3 regions of the Sphingopyxis sp. MG genome follow, and region 3 is predicted to be linked to each of the others. Evidence: predicted binding sites of a transcription regulator. Region 3 holds the regulator's gene; each other region holds the start of a gene.
What was found. The regulator LexA, encoded in region 3, represses DNA repair genes until DNA is damaged. The targets are predictions, from matches to a motif close to GTTCCNCNCTTGTTCT.

Region 1 (7,580 bases), 530 kb from region 3:
ACGGCGGCGGCTTATGGCGCGACGCTCCAGCTCTGGAATTACGTCCAGATGCCCGCGCTCGCGGTCGGCGCCGCGGTCAGCGCGATGGCGGCGCAGAATATCGGCGCGCACAGGTGGGACCGCGTCACCGCGATCACCAACAGCGGCATGGCGATCAACCTCGCGATGACGGGGGTGCTGATCGCGCTCCTGCTCGCTTTCGACCGCGCCGCGCTCGGCCTGTTCCTCGGCAGCGGCAGCGAGGCGGTCGACGTCGCGCGGCACGCCCAATATATCGCGACCTGGACCTTCCTTCCCTTCGGCACGACGATCGTTCTGATCGGCACGCTGCGCGCCAACGGATCGGTAGTGCCGCCGCTGATCATCCTGTTCCTGTCGATGTTCCCGATCCGTCTCGGCATCTATCATTTCGCCTATCCATGGCTCGGCGGCGACGCGATCTGGTGGAGCTTCCCGCTATCGTCGCTCACCTCGCTGGCGATGGCCTGGTGGGTGTATCAGCGCGGCAACTGGCGCAGAACTATGCCGCAGCCGGGGGTCGGATGAGGGCGCGGCACCCGACGACTTTCGACCAAGGCGCCCGCCGCTTCGACTGGCGGTTCGAAGCCCGCTGGCCTCGTCCCCGCCTTTACGGCTAGACCGGCGCCATGAACCGCGACCGCCACCCCGACCCGATGCGCGAGCAGCGCGCGCGCATGCTTGCGGCGGCGCCCGACTGGCGTGCGTCCGACGCGCGCGTCAACCCGCGCGTCGCCATCGGGTCGATCATCGCGATGTGGCTGCTCTATTTCCTGATCACGACGGGGCTTTCGGCGCTGACCGGCGCGCCGGGGCAATGGTCCTTCATCAACCAACGCGGTATCGTGGTGGTCGCCGGAATCCTCTGCACCTTCCTGCTCTATCAACTTCTCCAGCGTGTCCAGCCGCGCAGCTTCGGCGCGCGGCTCGCCGTCGCGATGGGGGCGGCGGTGCCGCTCGTCGCCCTTTATGCGAGCATCAACATGCTCGTCTTCTTCTATTGGTTTCCGTCGGACGAGACGGCCAAGATCATCGAGGATCTGCACGACAAATATCCGATCGCCTGGGAACTAGTGCTCATCCTCGACAGCTCGATCCGCTGGTATTTCTTCTTCGCGGTGTGGGCCGCGCTCTACGTCGCGCTCGGCTACGCGAACGAGATGCGCGCGGTCGAACGGCGCGCCAACGCCTATCGCCTCGAGGCGAAGAATGCGCAGCTTCGCGCGCTGCACTATCAGGTCAACCCGCATTTCCTGTTCAACACGCTCAATTCCTTGTCGACGCTCGTCATGCGCGGTTCGCAGAGCGAGGCGGAGGCGATGATCATGAACCTCTCCTCCTTCCTGCGGTCGAGCCTCGAGGTCGACCCCGAACAATTGGTCAGCCTCGACGAGGAGATTGCGCTCCAGCGTCTCTATCTCGACATCGAACAGGCGCGTTTCCCCGACCGGCTGCAGGTCGCGGTCGACGTACCCGACGCGCTCGGCAATGCGTGCGTCCCGGTCCTGATCCTGCAGCCCGTCATCGAAAATGCGATCAAATATGGCGTCGCGCCCAGCAAGGGCCGCATCGGCATCCGCGTCACCGTGTCGAGCGACTACGGCCTGCTGATCCTGCGGGTGGAGAATGACGTCGACCCCGCGGCGCCCGCGCCCGATCCGGGGATCGGCCTTGGGCTCGGCAATGTGCGCGAGCGGCTGATCACGCGCTATGGACCCGTCGCGGGGTGCGAGTGGGGGCGGTCCGGAAAGGGCGGCTTCTACGTCTCGCTCTGGCTGCCGCTGGCGCGGGACGGATGCTGATGCCGCCGACGCTGCGCACCCTGATCGTCGACGATGAGCCGCTCGCGATCGAGCGGCTGCAGATTCTCGCCGGGCAGCAGGACGGCATCGCGCTCGTCGGCACCGCGGGCGATGGCGCCTCTGCGCTGCGTATGGTCGAAGCGCTCGCGCCCGATCTCGTGCTGTGCGACATCGCGATGCCGGACCTCAACGGCATCGAGGTCGCGGCGGTGATCGACAAGCTCGACAACCCGCCGGCAGTGGTCTTCGTCACCGCCTTCGACCGTTATGCGGTCGCCGCTTTCGATGTCGCGGCAGTCGATTATCTGCTCAAGCCCGTGTCTCCCGACCGGTTGGCCCGCGCGATCGCGCGCGTGCGCGAATGGCGCCAGACCGACCACAGCCACGACATCAAAAGCCGATGGATCAACGAATTCTGGGTCCAGAATCGCGGCGAGATGCTGCGTATCGACGCCGGGCAGGTCGACCTGATCGAAGCCGAGCGCGATTATATGCGCCTGCATGTCGGCAGCCGGAGCTGGCTGATCCACCAGACGATCAAATCGCTCGAAGAACGGATGAATCCCGATCAGTTCATCCGCATCCACCGATCGAAGATGGTCCGCCGCGGCGGCATCGTCGGGCTCAAGCATCATGGCGACGGCGCGTGGAGCGTCGATCTGGGCGAAGGCGGGCTGCATCGCATCGGTCGCACTTACCTGCACGACGTCAAGGCGATCATGCAGGGGCGGTGATCCCGCCATAGCCACCGGCATGAAGCGGAACACGCAGGCCCGGACCGTGGCAGACCGCCGCCTCCGTGTTCCACATCCGCATCATGCCGCGCGGTGCGGCGATTCTCGGCCCGCTTTCGATCGACTCCTGTGGCCGGTCGACGGACCGACGAAAGTCGCCCGACGATCGACCAACGGCGTCCGTATCAGCGCCTCATGTCAGCGCTGCGGTTCGGGCAATGGATGCGCGCAACGCGTGGTGTCACCGGCCTTGCAGGCCGCGACATCGGCTTCCCACTGCATCCGTTCCTCGGCGCCCATCGCCGCGACGCGGGCCTTCTCCGCCTCGTAGGCCGCGGTTTCGGCGGCGTATTTCTCCTGCTCCGCCTGTTCCTGCGCAGCGGCGGCGGCTACCTCCTGCTCATAGGTGACATTCTCGGCTTTCGCCCGCGCCGCCTGTTCCGCGTTGAGCCGCGCGGTATTCGCACGCTCTTCCGGTGTCGTGCCGTCGGGTTTGGTCTGGACGGCAGCGGCCGTGTCGGCGGCGTCGGGTTCGGTCTGGGCAGCAGCCTGCCCGGCTCCGAACAGCGCCAGCGCGGCGGTGGCGGCCAATAGCATCCTGGTCATCGAAGTTTCTCCTTCACGGCAACGGCGATTGCCTGCCGTGCAAACGCCTTCGCCGCGAAGCCGTTCCCAGACGGTTCCCGGGTGCGGACGGCCGCCACAGGCGCGCCGATCGCGACCTACCAGATCCGTGTCCGCGCCTCTGGCTTCAGATAATATTTCGCATCCGCCGGCACATCGAACGCCTTGTACCAGGCATCGACGTTGCGCAGCGGCCCGATGATGCGCCAGCGTGACGGGCTGTGTTCGTCGCTCGCCACCTGCTGCTTGATCGCATCGTCGCGCGCCTTGTTGCGCCACGCCTGCGCGAAAGCGAGGAAGAAGCGCTGGTCGCCGGTTAGCCCGTCGATCACCGGTGCCTCCTTACCGCCCAACGAGCGGTGGTAGGCGTCATAGGCGATCTCCAGCCCGCCCAGGTCGGCGATATTCTCTCCCATCGTCAGTTCGGGGTTGATGAAGGCGCCCGGTGCCGCCTCATAGGTCGCATATTGCGCGCCGAACCCTTTCGCCTGCGCCTCGAAGCGCGCGGCGTCCTCGGCGGTCCACCAGTCGCGCACCGCGCCTTCGGCGTCGATCTTGCGCCCCTGATCGTCGAAGCCGTGCACGATCTCGTGCCCGATCACCGCCCCGATCGCGCCGTAGTTGACCGCGTCGTCGACGGACTCGCTGAAGAAGGGCGCCTGAAGAATGCCGGCGGGAAAGACGATCTTGTTTTCCAGCCCGCCGTTATAGGCGTTCACTTCCTGCGGGTTCATCGCCCATTTCTTGCGATCGACCGGCTTGCCGAGGTCGGATAGCAGATAGGCATATTCGAAAGCGGCGCTGCGTTCGACATTGCCATAAAGGTCGGCAGGATCGATCTTCAGTCCCGAATAGTCGCGCCACTTGTCGGGGTAGCCGACCATCACGTCCATCCGTGCGAGCTTGGCGAGCGCCGCCTCCTTCGTTGCGGGCGCCATCCAGTCGTTGGCGCGGATGCGGTCGGCCATCGCCAGCTTCAGATTCGCGACGAGCTTCTCCATTTCCGCCTTGGCGCTCGGCGGGAAATAGGCGTGGGCATAGGTTTCGCCGACCAGTTCGCCGAGGCTGCCGTCGACGAGCCGCAGGCCCCGTTTCCAGCGCGGCCGCAACTCCGCGACACCGCTCATCGCCTTGGTGAATTCGAACCGGCTGTCGACCCAGTCCTTCGACAGATAGTTCGCCGCATTGTCGGCGACGTGGAACTGCTGCCACGCCTTGATCGTGTCGAGCGGCGTCTTCGCATAGAGAGCAGCGATGTCGCGAACGGCGGTGTTTTCGTTGACGATGATGCGCTTCTGCGGCGCGATCCCGGCGCCAGCGAACCAGGCCGCCCAGTCGAGTCCGGGCGCATAGGCGGCCAGTTCGTCGGACGACATCGGGTTGTTGATCTTGCCGAGGTCGCGGCGGTCGGCGATCGGCCAGCTCGCCTGGGCGATTCCGGTTTCGAACGCCAGGATCGCATCCGCCGCCTTTTCGGGCGCCGGATCGCCGATCATCGTCATCGTCCGCACGATATAGGCGCGATAGGCATCGCGCTGCGCCTGGAAATCGTCCGACAGATAATATTCGCGGTCGGGCAGTCCCAATCCGCTCTGGCCGAGCCACAGCACGTTCGTCGTCGGATCGGCCGAGTCGGCATAGGGCTCGCCGGAAACGACGCTGAAACCGAAGGCGCCCTGCGACTGCCCCATGAAGCGCGTCATCGCGCTCTTGTCCCCGATCGCCCGCACCCTGGCGATGTCGACCATCAGCGGCTTGCGGCCCAGCGCCTCAATCCGCGCTTCGTCCATGAAACTCTGGTAGAGGCCGCCGAGTTGGCTGGTCGCCGGTGCGCCCGTCACCAGTTGGCGGAGCTGGCGCTGGGTCAGATTATAGACGTCGTAATCGACCCCCGCCGACGGCTGGTCGGCCGGAATCTCGGTGCGCGCGGACCAGCCGCCGTTGGCATATCGGTCGAAATCGTCGCCCGGCTTCACCGACGGATCGCGCGCCGCCAGGTCGACGCCCCACGCCCCGAAGGTCAGCGCCCGAAGCGACGCCGCGTCCGCATCTGCCGCTGCGGCAGACGCCGCCGTATCGCGCGCCGGCGCCGGCATCCCCGCCAGCATCGCGGCCATCGCCAGCATCGCCGCCCCCATGTGGATCGACTTCATCTTCTTCTCCCCGTTTCGCACGCCGTCGCGGTCGGACGGCGGATATGCCATGCTTGTTCGCCCTTGGCGGCAGGGGGTCAAGCGAGCGGGCGAACATTGGTCGAAAGCTTCGGCGGGTTGGTGGAAAGTTCGCGTCGATCGTCGCATTGCGGGCCACCTTCGCGCTTCCTATTTAAGAGGCGACGCTCGCCTCTTGCGCGTCGAGAACAAATCTGGAACACACCCCTCCCATGAGTCTCACCCACATTTCGGTGCGCGGCGCGCGCGAGCATAATCTCAAGGGCGTCGACGTCGACCTGCCGCGCGACAGCCTGATCGTCATCACCGGCCTTTCCGGGTCGGGCAAGTCCAGCCTCGCCTTTGACACCATCTATGCCGAGGGGCAGCGGCGCTATGTCGAGAGCCTGTCCGCCTATGCGCGCCAGTTCCTCGAGATGATGCAGAAACCCGACGTCGAGCATATCGACGGGCTGTCGCCGGCGATCAGCATCGAGCAGAAGACGACGAGCCGCAACCCGCGCTCGACCGTCGCGACGGTCACCGAAATATACGACTATATGCGCCTGTTGTGGGCGCGCGTCGGCATCCCCTATTCGCCCGCCACCGGCGAGCCGATCAGCGCGCAGACGGTCAGCCAGATGGTCGACCGCGTGATGGAATTGCCCGAAGGCACGCGCGCCTATCTGCTCGCCCCCGTCGTGCGGGGCCGCAAGGGCGAATATCGCAAGGAACTGGCGCAGTGGCAGAAGGAAGGCTTTACCCGCGTCCGCATCGACGGCGAATTCCACGCGATCGAGGATGCCCCCGCGCTCGACAAGAAATACAAGCATGACATCGAGGTCGTCGTCGATCGCATCGCGGTGCGCGAGGGCATCGAGACGCGGCTCGCCGACAGCTTCGAGACGGCGCTGAAGCTGGCCGAGGGGCTGGCCTATGTCGATCTGGCGGACACGACGGTGGCGGAGGCCCAGTCGTCTAATGGTAAGACTACGGATTCCAGTTCGTCCGTTCGTGCTGAGCTTGTCGAAGCACCGTCCTTGTCTTCCGAAGAACAGGGCGGCCCTTCGACAAGCTCAGGGCGAACGGGGATGAAGAATGTTGGAATACCGCCCAACCGCATCATCTTTTCCGAAAAATTCGCCTGCCCGGTCTCGGGCTTCACCATCGCCGAGATCGAACCGCGCCTGTTCAGCTTCAACGCGCCGCAGGGCGCCTGCCCCGCATGCGACGGGTTGGGCGAGCGGCTCGAATTCGATCCCGACCTTGTCGTCCCCAACCACGCGCTCAGCCTCAAGAAGGGCGCGGTCGTGCCGTGGGCGAAATCGAACCCGCCCTCCCCTTATTATATGCAGGTGCTCGAAAGCCTCGGCAAAGCCTATGGGTTCAGCCTCGAAACGCCGTGGCAGGACCTGCCCGGCGAGGTGCAGCTCGTCATCCTCTACGGCAGCGGCGGCAAGCCGGTCGAACTGACCTTCCGGGACGGCAAGCGCACCTATACCACGCACAAGCCGTTCGAGGGGGTGATCGGCAACCTCAACCGCCGCATGCTCCAGACCGAAAGCGCGTGGACGCGCGAGGAACTCGGCAAATATCAGACCGCGCAGCCCTGCGAGACCTGCCACGGCGCGCGCCTGCGCCCCGAACCGCTCGCGGTGAAGGTCGCGGGCGAGGACATCAGCCAGTCGGCGCGGCGGTCGGTTGCGGACGCTCTCCACTGGTTCGGCACGCTCGAAGCGAAATTGAACGCGCAGCAGAAGCAGATCGCCAAGGCCATCCTCAAGGAGATCAACGAGCGGCTCGGCTTCCTCAACAACGTCGGGCTCGACTATCTCAACCTCAACCGCACCAGCGGCACGCTGTCGGGCGGCGAAAGCCAGCGCATCCGCCTCGCCAGCCAGATCGGCAGCGGGCTGTCGGGCGTCCTCTACGTCCTCGACGAACCGTCGATCGGCCTCCACCAGCGCGACAACGACCGGTTGCTCGCGACGCTCAAGCGGCTGCGCAACCTCGGCAACACGGTGATCGTCGTCGAGCATGACGAGGATGCGATCCGCACCGCCGACCATATCGTCGACATGGGGCCCGGCGCCGGCGTTCATGGCGGCGAGGTGGTCGCCGAGGGCACGCTGGAACAGGTGCTGGCGAACGAGAAGAGCCTGACCGCCGCCTATCTGACCGGCGCGCGCCGGATCGAGGTGCCGCCGCATCGCCGCCCCGGCAACGGCTTCGACCTGGTGCTGAAGGGCGCG
Region 2 (7,580 bases), 950 kb from region 3:
CGCCGGGGTTTTCCGCCGCGACCTCGGAAAAGCGCGACCAGATTTCGGCGCTTTCGAACTGCGCGTCCTCGAGGCTTTCGCCCCATGCCGCGCGCGTCGCATTTTCGTAGAGCGGATAGATGTCGACCGGCGCCGACAGGCCGTGCCTCTGGGCGTAGTTGGGTTCGCGCCGCGTCGCCACCTTGCGCACGGCATTATAGCTCTTGTCCTCGCCGCTCGCCGCCTTGGCGGCGCGGCCCGCGGCGGTGCGCAGCGCCTCGCCGCCGACGACGGCCGCCAGCTTGACCTCGCCTGCGCCGATGCGGTTCGCGGCCTCGTTGAGCAGGCGGATCGGCGTGTCGCCATGCGGCGCCGCCGACTGGTAGTTGATCGCGGGCGCTGCTCCGATCGCCACCGCGAGCGGTTCGCACAGCTTGCCGAGATGATGGAAGCTGATCTGGTCGACGATCGCGAGGCTGTCGATGTCGGCGAGCGGCACGCCGGCGTCCTGCGCCGCGACCTTCAATGCCTCGACCATCAGGCCGAGCGAGTCGAGCCCCCGGTCGGGATCGTCGGGGCGGTCGTTGACCTGCCCGACGCCGATGATGACGGGAATGCGTTCGGGATCGGTCATGCTCATCTCAGCGTGCCTTCCACACCGGCTTGCGTTTCTCCGCGAAGGCGCGCGGCCCCTCGCGCGCGTCCTCGCTCGCCATCAGCAGCTTGCGTTCGCGGCTGTTGTCGGCCCAATGCGCATCGTCGCCGGCGATCTGTCCGTCCTGCATCCTCAGCGCGACGCGCTTGGACGCCTGCACCGACAAGGGGGCGTTGCCCGCGATCTTCTCTGCGAGCGCCATCGCGGTCGGCATCAGGTCGGCGAGCGGCACGACGCGGTTGGCGAAACCATAGCGCAGCGCGGTCGCGGCGTCGAACGGATCGCCGGTCAGCAGATGTTCCATCGCCAGCTTCGGCGGTAGCTGCTTGACGATGCGGAAGGCGCCGCCCGCCGCCGCGAACAGCCCGACCTTGACCTCGGGCAGGCCGAACTGCGCATTTTCGGCGGCGACGATCAGGTCGCACATCAGCGCGAGCTCGCAGCCGCCGCCGAAGGCGAAGCCGTTGACCGCGCCGATCACCGGTTTCGAGATCGGGTGCGCGGCAAAGCCGCCGAAGCCCCATGCCTGCTGCGCCTTGTCTTCGGGAGCCAGCGCGCCGCCGCGCGACAGGGCGACGAGGTCGGCGCCGGCGCAGAACGCCTTGTCGCCCGCGCCGGTGATGATGACGACGCGGATTTCGGGGTCGCTTTCCGCTTCGTTGAGCGCGGTGCCGATGCCGACGTGGACCGCCGCGTTGACGGCGTTGCGCGCCTCGGGCCGGTTGATCGTGACGATCAATATATGACCGTTGCGTGTCGTCAGGACGGCGGGGGCGGCGGTGTCGGTCATGCGAATCTCTCCCTTTCGGGCGAGTATCGGCGCGAGTTGACGTTTACGTCAACTGGAAAGGGTGCGATTATGCAGTGTGTCCCCGCGAAGGCGGGGACCCATCTCCCGCCAGTTCAAAATAGCGCTGCAGGATGATGGGCACCCGCCTTCGCGGGTGCACACGGCTTGTTTATGTTCGGCAGATCAGATCGACTGCCCGGTCTTGGCCCAGTCCGCCAGAAACCCTTCGATGCCCTTTTCGGTCAGGACGTGCTTGAACAGCCCCTTGATGACCGACGGCGGCGCGGTCATCACGTCGGCGCCGATCTTCGCAGCCTCCAGCACATGGATGCCGTGGCGCACGCTGGCGACGAGGATTTCGGTGTCGAAGGCGTAATTGTCGTAGATCAGGCGGATGTCGGCGATCAGCTGCATGCCGTCGAAACCGTTGTCGTCGTGGCGGCCGACGAAGGGTGAGACGAAGGTCGCCCCCGCCTTTGCCGCGAGCAGCGCCTGCGTCGCCGAGAAGCAGAGCGTGACGTTGACCATCGTCCCGTCGCCGGTCAGCGCCTTGCAGGTCTTGAGCCCGTCGATGGTCAGCGGCACCTTGATGCAGACATTGTCGGCGATCCTGCGAAGGATTTCGGCCTCCTTCATCATCGTTTCATGGTCGAGCGCGACCACCTCGGCCGACACGGGGCCGTCGACGAGGGCGCAGATTTCCTTCGTCACCTCCTTGAAGTCGCGGCCCGACTTGGCGATCAGCGACGGGTTGGTCGTGACGCCGTCGAGCAGGCCGGTCGCGGCGAGTTCCTGGATGGCGTCGATTTCGGCGGTGTCAGCGAAGAATTTCATGGCTCGGGTGATCCTGCTGGATGGTGATTCGGGTTTTCCGATCCCCTAGAACCCTTTCCTCGTCATTGCGAGCGAAGCGAAGCAATCCAGGGCGGCTTACGCATGCTCTGAATTGCTTCGCTTCGCTCGCAATGACGATGGTGGGAAATTGCTAGCGTTCCATTTTTGTTCCGACTATGCGAGGCCGCATGGCCAAAGCGAAACGCCAATATGTCTGCCAGAATTGCGGCGCCGTCAGCTATCGCTGGCAGGGTCAGTGCGCCGATTGCGGCGAATGGAACACGCTGGTCGAGGAAGCGGCCGAAACGGTCTTTTCCGCGAAGCACGACCTGTCGAAGGGCGGCCGCACGCTCGCGCTCGAAACGCTCGACGAACAGAGCGCAATGCCCGAGCGGATGCTGTGCGGCATCGCCGAGTTCGACCGCGCGCTCGGCGGCGGCTTCGTCGCCGGGTCGGCGACGCTGATCGGCGGCGATCCCGGGATCGGCAAATCGACCTTGCTGCTTCAGGCCGCGGGCCGGATCGCCAAGGCGGGCAGGTCGGTCGTCTATATCAGCGGCGAGGAAGCGGCGGCGCAGGTGCGGCTGCGCGCGCAGCGGCTGGGGCTCGGCGACGCGCCGGTGGCGCTCGCCAGCGCGACTTCGGTGCGCGACATCCTCGCAACGCTGGAGGGGCGCGGCGCCGATTTCGTCGTCATCGATTCGATCCAGACGATGCACAGCGACCTGATCGACAGCGCGCCGGGCACCGTCAGCCAGGTGCGCGCGAGCGCGCAGGAGTTGATCCGCTATGCCAAGGACAGCGGCGCGGCGATCGTGCTCGTCGGCCATGTGACGAAGGACGGGACGATCGCGGGACCGCGCGTGCTTGAGCATATGGTCGACACCGTGCTGGCGTTCGAGGGCGAGCGCAGCCACCAGTATCGCATCCTGCGCGCGGTCAAGAACCGCTTTGGCGGCACCGACGAGATCGGGGTGTTCGCGATGGGCGAGGAGGGGCTGGGCGAGGTCGCCAACCCGTCGAGCCTCTTCCTGACCGACCGCAGCCGCGACGTGCCGGGGTCGGTGGTGTTCCCCGCGCTGGAGGGCACGCGGCCGGTGCTGGTCGAGGTACAGGCGCTGACCGTCCGCCTCGCCAGCGGCGCGACGCCGCGCCGCGCCGTCGTCGGCTGGGACAGCGGGCGGCTCGCGATGGTGCTCGCGGTGCTCGAGGCGCGCTGCGGGCTCCAGATGGGTGCGGCGGAGGTCTATCTGAACATCGCGGGCGGCTATCGCCTCACCGATCCGGCGGCCGACCTCGCCGTGGCGGCGGCGCTGATCTCGGCGTTCAGCGAGCGGCCGGTGCCCGCCGATGCGATCGTCTTCGGCGAACTTTCGCTGTCGGGCGAGGTGCGCCCGGTCGCGCACGACGCGCTGCGCCTGCGCGAGGCGGCGAAGCTCGGCTTTTCAAGCGGCTGGGGGCCAAAGGGGATGAAGGGTGTGAAGGGGATCGGCGTCACCGGCTTCGGCCGGCTCGGCGAACTCGTTGACCTGATGCTCGGGCGTGCCTAGGACGGATCGCCATTCAGAAGATGGCGAGCCGAAAATGGTGGTTTTTCGTGACCCGGAGCGCAGCGTGCTGATGGCACGTGAGCACCGGAAGCGCGAAAAGCCGCCATTTGCAGGCCGCCAGAGCTGAATGGCGATCCGTCCTGGATCGACGGACATCAAGCTATTCCGTTCGCCCTGAGCTTGTCGAAGGGCTGTTCTTTCTGCCGGGAAGGAGAAAAAGGACGGTGCTTCGACAAGCTCAGCACGAACGGTTGTATTTCATGCGTGATTTTTGGATTGCGGTTCGATGGCGAATCTGACGGCCCTCGACATCATCGTGCTGACGCTCGTCGGCGGCGGAGCGGTGCTCGGCTTTTCGCGCGGGCTGGTGCAGGAGGTGACGTCGCTCCTCGCCTGGGTGCTCGCTTTCCTGGCGGTGCGCTTCTTCCATGCGATGCTGACCGGCCTGCTGGGCGCCTATATCAGCGCCCCCGGCGGCGCGGCGATGCTGTCCTTCGTGCTGTTGTTCGGCGGCGCGTTCGCGGTGACGAAATGGGGATCGCGCGCGATGGGGCAGCGCAGCCGCGCCTCGCTGGTCGGCGGTTTCGACCGCGGGCTCGGCGCGGGGTTCGGCGCGGTGAAGGGGCTTTTGCTCGCGACATTGCTCTTCATGGCGGCGACCTTGCTCTACGATGTCGGTTACGGCAACGCGGCACGTCCGGGCTGGATGACCGAAAGCCGCACCTATCCCGCGCTGAGCGCGACGAGCGCGGCGCTGAGCAAGGTCATTGCCGACCGCCGCGCCGACGCGCGCTCGGCGGCGGTGCCCGACGCGGCGGAACAGGATGCCGCGGCGCAGGGCGGGGCGGATCGGGCGCGATGAGCGCGCCGCTCTACAATCGCGACATATTGGCGCTGGCCGTCGCCAACGCCGACTATCCGCTGCTGGATACCGGGCAGCGCGCCTCGCTGCGCGCGCCGCTGTGCGGCAGCCGGATCATCGTCGATATCGATGCCGACGCCGCCGGGACGGTGCGCGCGGTCGGCCTGCATGTCGAGGCATGCGCGCTGGGGCAGGCATCGGCGGCGCTGCTCGCGCGCCATGCGCCGGGGCGCAGCCTTGCCGACCTGCGCGCCGCGCGCGATGCGATCGCCGGCTGGTTCGCGGGCGAGGGTGCGGTGCCCGACTGGCCGGGGTTCGACCTGCTCGCGCCGGCGCGCGACTATCCGGCGCGGCACGGCGCGATCCTGCTGCCCTTCGATGCCGCGGTCGCGGCGCTCGCGGGCGCCGACGTCGCGGGATGATGCTGCCGCTCCTCTCGGCGGGCGCGGCGGTAACCGAGCGGGTATCCGAAACGCCGACCGACACCTTGCTGTTCGAAGGCGCGATCCTGCTCGGTGTCGCGACGCTGTTCGTGATGCTGTTCCGCCGCCTCGGGCTCGGCGCGGTGCTCGGCTATCTGGTCGCCGGGGCGCTCGTCGGCCCCTATGGGCTGGGGCTCGTCGGCGGCGGCGAATCGAAGCTCGCGTTCGCGGAGATCGGCATCGCCTTCCTGCTCTTCCTCGTCGGACTCGAACTGCATCCGCGGCGGCTGTGGCAGCTCCGCAAGGCGATCTTCGGGCTCGGCCTCGCGCAGGTGGTGGTGACGGGGCTGGTGCTCACCGGACTGATCCTGCTGACGCAGGGCTTCAGCTGGCAGGCGGCGCTCGCGCTCGGCCTGCCGCTCGCGCTCTCCTCGACCGCGCAGGTGCTGCCCAGCCTCAAGAGTTCGGGGCGGATCAACTCGCCTTTCGGTGAAAAGGCCTTTTCGATCCTGTTGTTCCAGGACCTCGCGATCGTGCCGATGATCACCATCGTCGCCGCCCTGTCGCGCGCGCCCGCCAATCCCGCGGCGCCGCCGGGCGGGGTGCTGGCGCTCTACACGGTGCTCGCGATCGTCGGGCTGGTGCTCGCGGGGCGCTTCGTCGTCAATCCGCTGCTGCGTCTCGTCGGCCGCTATGGTGAGCGCGAGCTGTTCGTGGTCGTCGGCCTGCTCGTCGTGCTGGCGAGCGCGGCGCTGATGCACAGCCTGCACGTCTCGACCGCGCTCGGCGCCTTCGTCGCGGGCGTGATGCTCGCCGATTCGCCCTATCGGCACGAGATCGAGGCCGATGTCGAGCCGTTCCGCCTGATCCTGCTCGGCCTCTTCTTCCTCGCGGTGGGCATGGTGCTCGACGTCAACGTCGTGCTCGCCGATCCGCTGCGCGTCGTCGGGCTGGCGGCGGGGCTGGTGATCGTCAAGGTGGTGGTGCTGACGCTGCTGGTGCGCGCGGCCGGCAAGTCGTGGCAGGTCGCCTTCGGCCTCGCGCTGCTGCTCAGCCAGGGCGGCGAGTTCGGTTTCCTGCTCTTCACGCAGGCGGCCGATGCGATGCTCATCGCGCCGCAGGCGGCCAGCCTGTTCAGCGCCGTCGTCACGCTGTCGATGGTCACGACGCCCTTCCTGATGCTGTTCGCGCGCAACCTCGAACTGGCGCCGGGGAGCGATGAGGCCGGTTATGACGGGCCCGATGCCGCGCCGCGCGGTTCGGCGCTGGTCATCGGCTATGGCCGCTTCGGACAGATCGTCGCGCAGATGCTGCACGCGGTCGACTGCTCGGTGACGCTGATCGACCGGAAGCCGAGCCAGATCGAGCTGTCGGGACGCTTCGACACCAAGGTCTATTTCGGCGACGGGCTGCGGCTCGACCTGCTGCGCCGCGCGGGGGCGGAGGAGGCGCGGCTGATCATCTATTGCATCGACGACCCGTCCGTCGACGCCGCGACGCTGGCGCCGATCGTCGAGGCCTTTCCGCAGGCGCAGGTGCTGACCCGCGTGTTCGACCGCCGCCAGTTGATGGCGATCGACGGCGCGGGGGTTTCCGGGGCGGTGCGCGAGCTGTTCGAAAGCTCGATCGCGCTCGGGCTGATGGCGCTCGGCCGGCTCGGCGTCGACCCGCGCGAGATGGAGGATGTCGAGGCGGCGCTGCGCCAGCTCGACGCCGAGCGGTTGGGCATGCAGATGAGCGAAGGCGACCTCGGCGCCGGGCGTGATTATCGCTTCGTCGCGGGCGGCGGCCGCCAGGCGGCGAGCGTCCTCGAAGCGCTGCGCGAGCGGCGGGCGGCGGCGAAACGCGCGCGCGAAGAAGAGGAAAGCGGTGCGGCGGCGTGACTTCAATAACCTCGCAATGACGAGTGTTTTAGGTAGCCTGCTGCCCGTCCAGAAAGGCCGCCACCGCGTCGAGCCCGTAGGCGTCGGTCACGAAGCTTTGCCCGATGCCGCGCGTCAGAATCAGCGGCAGCTTGCCGCCGCGCACCTTCTTGTCGTGCGCCATATGCGCCGCGAGCGCCGCGCCGCCGCTGTTGACCCCCGCACTCGTCAGGCTGTGCGGCAGGCCGACGCCGGCGAGATGGTCGCGCACCCGTGCCGCGTCGGCGGCGGAGCAGAGGCCGTGGGCGGCAGAGAATTGATGCGCGAGCACCATCCCCGCCGCGACCGCCTCGCCATGCAGCAGCCGGTCCGAATAGCCGGTCTCGGCCTCGAGCGCATGGCCGAAGCTGTGGCCGAGGTTGAGTAGCGCGCGCACATCCTGCGTCTCGCGCTCGTCGGCGGCGACGATGCGCGCCTTGGCGGCGACGCTGTGCGCGATCGCCCGGTGCCGCGCCTCGCCGTCGCCCGCGAGCAGCGCCGCGCCGTTCGCTTCGCACCAGGCGAAGAAACCGGCGTCGTCGATCAGCCCATATTTGACCACCTCGGCATAGCCCGCGCCCAGCTCG
Region 3 (7,580 bases):
TGTCGGTGCTCACCGACGCGCCGTGGTTCCAGGGGCATGAGGAATTTCTGATCGCCGCGCGCACCGCCTGCAACCTGCCGGTGCTGCGCAAGGATTTCATGATCGACCCGTGGCAGGTCGCCGAAGCGCGCTCGATCGGCGCCGACGCGATCCTGATCATCGTCGCCGCCCTCGACGACGGGCCGATGCGCGAGATCGAGGCGGCCGCCCTCGAACGCGGCATGGACGTGCTGGTCGAAGTGCACGACGAGGCCGAGCTCGACCGCGCACTCACCCACCTCCGATCGCGCCTGATCGGCGTCAACAACCGCGATCTTCGTACCTTCGAGACCGACCTTGCCGTCACCGAACGGCTTGCGAAGCGCGTTCCACCGGGCACGTTGCTCGTCGGCGAAAGCGGCATCGCCGCCCATGCCGACTGCCAGCGCCTCGCCCGGAGCGGCGTCCATGCCTTTCTGGTCGGCGAAAGCCTGATGCGGCAGGCGGACGTAACCGTAGCGACGCGGACGTTGCTGGAGGGCTGACGGCGTCCACGGCTCAAGCCGCTCCGTCATCGCTTGACAAGTTCCGCTCTGTTCCACTATCGTTCTCTATATGTCCATTGACAGCATGGAGACCGAGAGATGTTGACCGCGAAGCAGCACGAACTGCTCCACTTCATCCAGCAGCGCCTCGACGCGAGCGGAATTTCGCCTTCGTTCGAGGAGATGAAGGATGCGCTCGGGCTCAAGTCGAAATCGGGCATCCACCGGCTGATCAGCGCACTCGAGGAGCGGGGCTTCCTGCGCCGCCTGCCCAATCGCGCCCGCGCGCTGGAAGTGCTCAAGCTGCCCGAGGCGGCGAAGGCGCCGGCGCGCGACACCGTCGTGCCGCTGCGCAAGCCGGCGCCGGCGTTGAAGCCGATCGCCGCCAACGACATCATCGAGGTCCCGCTGCACGGCCGCATCGCCGCCGGCGTGCCGATTGAGGCGTTCGAGGATCACAACCAGCTTTCGGTTCCCGCCGCGCTGCTTGGCGCGGGCGAGCATTATGCGCTCGAAGTGTCGGGCGATTCGATGGTCGAAGCGGGGATTCTCGACGGCGACTATGCGCTGATCCAGAAGGCGAACACCGCGCGCGAAGGCGATATCGTCGTCGCGCTCGTCGACGGACAGGATGCGACGCTCAAATATTTCCGCCGCGAAGGGCCGATGATCCGGCTCGATCCCGCGAACAGCGCCTATGAACCGCAGCGCTACGAGGCCGAGCGCGTCATCGTGCAGGGCCGCCTGTCGGGATTGCTTCGTCGTTACCACTGACCTGTTGCGGTCGCCGCCACGGATGCGCGTCGCCGGCGCGCAGCGCGGTGGCGACATGCGGTCGCTCGCCCAGATAGAGCGCAAGACCGCCGCTCGCTTCCAGACTGTCGCGGTCGATCGTCAGCCAGCGCCCGATGCATTCGCGTGGCAGCCAGCGGTCGCTGATCACCACGTCGGCCGCGGCGCAGGCGGCGGCCATGGCGCGGCCATCGATGCGGTCGCGGCCACGCGCGGCGAGGATGATGCGCCGTGTCGCGCCCTGCCCCTGCCGCCAGCGGCAGAAATCGGCGTTGCATTCGACATGGTCGAGATCGGCGAGCGCGGTGAAGGGGACGTCGATCCCTGCCGCTTCGGCCATCGAATCGCGGATATAGTCCCCCGCCCGCGCGCGTAGCAGCGCATAGCCGCCGCCGGGAACGGCCGCGGCGATGTGGCGTCCGTCGCCGGAGATCAGCAGGTCGGGACGCGGCTGCGCGAGCAGGATGGCGGCCCCCGCCAGCAGCGGCGCCACCCCGGCGAGCCGCCAGCGCGTCTGCCACAGCAGCAGCCACAGGCCGCCGAACAGCGCAAGCGCGAAACCGCCCGGCGGAAAGCTGGGCAGCGTCGCGACGGCTCCCGGCGCCGAAGCGACCCGGTGGGCGAGCGCGATCAGCAACCGCAGCGCCTGTTCGGCGACCCACCAGAAGGGCGCGCCGAGCCCGACGCCGTCGAACAGCAGCGCCAGCGCCTCCATCGGCATGATGACGAAGGTCGTCAGCGGGATCGCGACGATATTGGCGAGCGCGCCGTAAAGCCCCGCCTTGTGGAAATGGAACAGCGCGATCGGCGCCAGCGCGACCTCGACGACCAGCCCCGTCAGTAGCAATCCCGCCGCGGCGCGCAGCAGACGAAGCGCCGTGCCTTCGTCGCGCCGCGCCAGGAACGTGCGCATCCAGCGGCTTTCGTGCAATGCGATGATCGCCGTCACCGCGGCGAAGCTGAGCTGGAAGCTGGGTCCGGCGAGTGCTTCGGGGCGCCACAGCAGCACGAGCAGCGCACCCGCCGCGACGAGGCGCAGCGTGATCGCCTCGCGCCCCATCAGGAAGGCGGCGAGCACGAGCAGCGCCGCGATCAACGAACGCAGCGTCGGCACTTCCGCTCCGGCAAGCCAGGTATAGCCCGCCCCGGCCAGCGCCGCCGCGGCGGCGGCCAGCGGCAACACATGCCCCGCCAGCGCGAGGCGCCGGCTCAGCCCGAGCAGCCGCATCGCGAGCAGCATCACGAAACCGATCACCGCGGTCACGTGCAGGCCGCTGATCGACAGCAGGTGCGCAAGCCCGCTGCGGCGCATCGCCTCGTCATCCGTCTCGGCGATCGCGCCACGGTCGCCGGTGACGAGCGCCGCGGCGACACCGCCGGGCGATCCCGGCACCGCGGTGTGGATATGTGCGCTGAGCCGCGCGCGCAGCGGCTGGCGTCGCTCGCCCGCTCCGGGCGCGCGCGCGACCTCTCCCAGCACCGTCCCGACCGCACCGATGCCGTCGAACCAGGCGCGCTGGGCGAAGTCGTAGCCGCCGGGCAGGTTGGCCGCCGGCGGCGGCATCAGCCGCGCGCGCAGGCCGATCGACTCGCCGGGCGCGATCCCCGCCGCGCGCTCGCCGCTCAGCGTCAGCCGGACCCGCGGCGGCAGGTCGGCGCGCCCGTGCGGCCGCACGATCATCCGCACCGTGCCGCGCGCCGGCAGCGGTTCGACGCTTTCGACCACCGCCGAAAATTCGGTCGTAGCCGGATAGGCGAGCACCGGCGCCGCGACCCACGCGGCGCGCGCCCAGATCAGCAGCAGCCCCGCAGCCATCGTGGCGCAGGCGATCGCAAGGCTGCGCCCGGTCCGCCGCTGCCAGCCGATCAGCAAGCCGCCGCAGACGCCCCCGCCGAGAAGGAACAGCGTTCCGATCCACTGCGCGCGCGCCGGCGCCGCGAACCACAAGCCGATCCCCGCCGACAGCGCGACCGGCAGCCACAGTCCCAACCGCTCGCGCTCGCGGTCGAGCCGGTCCTCCAGCCACGCGAAGGCGCGCCGCAACGCGGCGGCCGCGCTTTCCCCAATGGGCGTTTGAAGCCTCCTTGTCGCCATGCTAGGGGCTGCCCCGACATCGTCCCCGGTCCCCGCCCGGGGCCGCAAGGTGAGTGAAAGAGGCCAGAGTGGCAACCGAAAACAAGACCGATCCCGCCGAAGCGACCGGCACCGACGTGGTGACGCGCTTCGCGCCCTCCCCGACCGGCTTCCTCCATATCGGCGGCGCGCGCACCGCGCTGTTCAACTGGCTGTTCGCGCGGCACCATGGCGGCAAGTTCCTGCTCCGCATCGAAGACACCGACCGCGCGCGGTCGACCGAGGCCGCGATCGACGCGATCCTCGACGGGATGCGCTGGCTCGACCTCGACTGGGACGGCGACGCCGTCTTCCAGTTCGCGCGCGCCGGCCGCCATGCAGAGGTCGCGCAGGAACTGCTCGCGAAGGGCGCGGCCTATCGCTGCTATCTGACGCAGGACGAGCTGGCCGCGATGCGCGCCGAGGCGCAGGAGAAGCGCGTCCCCTTCCGCGTCCGCAGCCCATGGCGCGACCGCGACGACGGCGATCCCGCCGCGCCGCACGTCATCCGCCTGCGCGCGCCGCAGGACGGCGCGGCGACGATCCGCGACCGCGTCCAGGGCGAGGTCACCGTCCAGAATGCCGAACTCGACGATTTCATCCTGCTGCGCAGCGACGGCACGCCGACCTATATGCTGAGCGTCGTCGTCGACGATAACGACATGGGCGTCACCCACGTCATCCGCGGCGACGACCATCTCAACAACGCCTTCCGCCAGCGGGCGCTGATCCACGCGATGGCCGAATCTCACGAGAATTGGCGCGAGCCGGTCTATGCGCATGTGCCGCTGATCCACGGCGCCGACGGCGCCAAGCTGTCGAAACGGCACGGCGCGCTGGGCGTCGATGCCTATCGCGACGAACTCGGCTACCTGCCCGAAGCGGTGAACAATTATCTGCTCCGTCTCGGCTGGGGACACGGCGATGCGGAGATCATCAGCCGCGAACAGGCGATCGAGTGGTTCGATCTCGCGCATGTCGGCCGCTCGCCGTCGCGCTTCGATTTCAAGAAGCTCGAGAATCTGAACGGCCATTATATCCGCGAGGCCGACGACGCGCGGCTCGCCGGCCTTGTCGCGCCGCGCGTCGAGCGGCGCATCGGGCGACCGCTGGACGATGCCGAGCACGCGGTGCTGGTGCGGGCGATGGATGCGCTCAAGCCGCGCGCCAAAACGCTGGACGAGATCGCCGAAGGCGCGCTCTTCCTGTTCGAGACGCTGCCGCTGCAAGTGGACGAGAAGGCCGCGGGGCTGCTAAGAGATGCGCCCGAAGGCCTGCTCGCCGATGCCACCGAAAGGCTGCGCGCCCTGACCGGCTGGAACGCCGAAGATATCGAGGCGGCGGTCCGCGAGACGAGCGAGTCGGCCGGAGTCGGGCTCGGCAAGCTGGCCCAGCCGCTGCGTGCCGCGCTGACCGGACGGTCGGTATCGCCGGGAATTTTCGACGTCCTGCTGCTGCTGGGACGCGATGCGAGCCTGGCACGACTTGACGCAGCGCACAATTTTCCGGCAGGGGCGTAGCCGCAACGGCTCCCGCCCTTACAGATCAGGGGAAGAACAATGACCGACATCGCAAAAATCACCCTGGGCGACAAGACCGTCGAAGATCCGGTGCTGAAGGGCACGGTGGGTCCCGATGTCGTCGACATCCGCAAATTCTATGCCCAGACCGGCGCCTTCACCTACGATCCGGGCTTCACTTCGACCGCGAGCTGCGAATCGAAGATCACCTATATCGACGGCGACGAGGGCGTGCTGCTCCACCGCGGCTATGCGATCGGCGAGCTCGCCGAGCATTCGAGCTTCATGGAGGTCGCCTACCTGCTGCTCAACGGCGAGCTGCCGACCGCCGGCGAACTGGAAAAGTTCGACAACACCATCACCCGCCACACGATGCTGCACGAACAGCTCGCGACCTTCTATCGCGGTTTCCGGCGCGACGCCCACCCGATGGCGATCATGTGCGGCGTCGTCGGCGCGCTGTCGGCCTTCTATCACGATTCGACCGAGATCCACGATCCGCACCAGCGCATGGTCGCCAGCCACCGGCTGATCGCGAAGATGCCGACGATCGCGGCGATGGCCTATAAATATGCGGTCGGCCAGCCCTTCGTCTATCCGCGCAACGACCTCGGCTACACCCACAATTTCCTGCGCATGACCTTCGGCGTCCCGGCCGAGGATTATGAGGTCGATCCGGCGGTGGTGCGCGCGCTCGACCGCATCTTCATCCTCCACGCCGACCACGAACAGAATGCCTCGACCTCGACCGTGCGCCTCGCCGGCTCGTCGGGCGCAAATCCCTTTGCCTGCATCGCGGCGGGCATCGCCTGCCTATGGGGCCCGGCGCATGGCGGCGCCAACGAGGCCGCGCTCAACATGCTGCGCGAGATCGGCCGCCCCGAGCGTATCCCCGAATATATTGCGCGTGCGAAGGACAAGGACGATCCGTTCCGCCTGATGGGCTTCGGCCACCGCGTCTACAAGAACTACGACCCGCGCGCGACCGTGATGCAAAAGACGGTGCGCGAGGTGTTCGCGGCACTGAACGTCAGCGATCCGGTGTTCGACGTCGCGTTGCAGCTCGAGGAAATGGCGCTTAGCGACGATTATTTCGTCGAGAAGAAGCTGTTCCCCAACGTCGATTTCTATTCGGGCGTGATCCTGTCGGCGATCGGTTTCCCGACGACGATGTTCACCGTGCTGTTCGCGCTCGCCCGCACCGTCGGCTGGGTCGCGCAGTGGAACGAGATGATCTCCGACCCCGCGCAGAAGATCGGCCGCCCGCGCCAGCTCTACACCGGCGCGACGCAGCGTCCCTATGTGTCGGTGGAGCAGCGCTGAGCCCATTCGGCGCTCAAGCTACCGCTGGGTTCCGCGTCCCCGCGAAGGCGGGGGCGCAAGCCATCGGCCCCCGCTCTGGTCCTAATCCCGCGCCGGCAGGCTCAGCGTGAAGCGCGCACCCTGCCCCGGCGCGCTGTCGATGGTCAGGTCGCCGCCCATCGCGCGCGCGAGACGGCGCGCGATGTAGAGGCCGAGCCCCGATCCGCCGCTGTCGGTGCGGCCGAGCCGCTCGAACTTCTCAAACACCATATCCTGTTGATCCGTCGCAATCCCCTGCCCCTGATCGGCAACGGTCACGGTCGCGCGGTCGCCCTCGCGATCGACGCGAATCCATATCTGCGAATTTTCAGGCGAATAGCGGATGGCGTTGCCGAGCAGGTTGAGGAGCACCTGCAGCACGCGGCGGAACTCGCCCCACGCGGGCGCCTTGTCGTCGAGGCGCGGCGCGTCGATGCGAATCCTCTTCTCTTCCGCCTTCATGCCGAGCAGCCCGACCGCACGGCGCGCGAGATCGCCGAGGTCGATCTCGTCGCGCGCCGCGCGAAAGCCCGGCCGCTCGATATTCTGGAGGTCGGCAAGGTCGTCGACGAGTCCGAGCAGGTGGCGCCCCGCATGCGCGATATCGCCGGCATAGCGGGCATAATCGGCGCGGATCGGACCGTCGAACTGCCCCGAAATGGTCTCGGCCGTCGCGATGATCCGGCTCAGCGGCCCGCGCAGCGCGCCGTCGATGCGGCGGCCGAACTGCGGGTCGGACAGCGGCAGCGATCCGAAGGCAGGATCGACGCGCGCCGGCGCGGCTGCATCCGCCGCCGCCCCTTTATCAGGCGTCGCGATACCGCGAAAGCCGGTGAAACGCCCGGTCGCATCGAACAGCGCTTCGCCCGACAAGTGCATCGCCAGCGGACCGTCCTCCCCCTCGACGCGCACCCGCTGGTCGGCGAACGGCGCCTGCCGTGCCAGCGCGCGCAGCACCGGAAAGCGACCATCGCCGTCGGGCTGCAACTCGAACAGTTCGGACAGCGAATGACCGGCCCAGCCGCCGGGGATCGCCGGGGCTTCGACACCTGCACGCAGGGCGACCATGCGCAGATGCTGATCGCACTCCCACGCCCACCCTTGCGGCTCGACCGCATCGGCGATCGCCGGCCCCTGCGGTTCGGCGGTCGGACGCGCTCGCCAGTCGCTGATTTCGAGGCTCGCACCGTCGGCATCGGGCAGGATGCGGACGAGCGCAAAAATGTCGCTGTGATCGTCGGCGGCGTGGAGCGGGCGGCTGACGTCGCGCTGCAGCCGTTGCGCGAGCGC

Region 1: the regulator LexA is predicted to act here: its motif matches at 5,535-5,550, upstream of uvrA (excinuclease ABC subunit UvrA).
Region 2: the regulator LexA is predicted to act here: its motif matches at 2,415-2,430, upstream of radA (DNA repair protein RadA).

What each region holds. Positions count from the first base shown of each region.
Region 1 is NZ_CP026381.1:1,474,415-1,481,994, reverse strand. Features, by position in the region: gene C3E99_RS06845 (MATE family efflux transporter) at 1-546, shown strand, start outside; gene C3E99_RS06840 (sensor histidine kinase) at 648-1,820, shown strand; gene C3E99_RS06835 (LytR/AlgR family response regulator transcription factor) at 1,820-2,554, shown strand; gene C3E99_RS06830 (hypothetical protein) at 2,753-3,160, opposite strand; gene C3E99_RS06825 (M13 family metallopeptidase) at 3,277-5,382, opposite strand; gene uvrA (excinuclease ABC subunit UvrA) at 5,562-7,580, shown strand, end outside.
Region 2 is NZ_CP026381.1:2,955,804-2,963,383, reverse strand. Features, by position in the region: gene C3E99_RS13600 (acetyl-CoA acetyltransferase) at 1-619, opposite strand, end outside; gene C3E99_RS13595 (enoyl-CoA hydratase-related protein) at 621-1,424, opposite strand; gene fsa (fructose-6-phosphate aldolase) at 1,608-2,258, opposite strand; gene radA (DNA repair protein RadA) at 2,447-3,808, shown strand; gene C3E99_RS13580 (CvpA family protein) at 4,095-4,670, shown strand; gene C3E99_RS13575 (iron-sulfur cluster assembly scaffold protein) at 4,667-5,092, shown strand; gene C3E99_RS13570 (cation:proton antiporter domain-containing protein) at 5,089-6,975, shown strand; gene aroB (3-dehydroquinate synthase) at 7,004-7,580, opposite strand, start outside.
Region 3 is NZ_CP026381.1:2,003,547-2,011,126, forward strand. Features, by position in the region: gene trpC (indole-3-glycerol phosphate synthase TrpC) at 1-524, shown strand, start outside; gene lexA (transcriptional repressor LexA) at 624-1,298, shown strand; gene C3E99_RS09335 (ComEC/Rec2 family competence protein) at 1,252-3,360, opposite strand; gene gltX (glutamate--tRNA ligase) at 3,480-4,949, shown strand; gene C3E99_RS09345 (citrate synthase) at 4,989-6,272, shown strand; gene C3E99_RS09350 (sensor histidine kinase) at 6,354-7,580, opposite strand, start outside.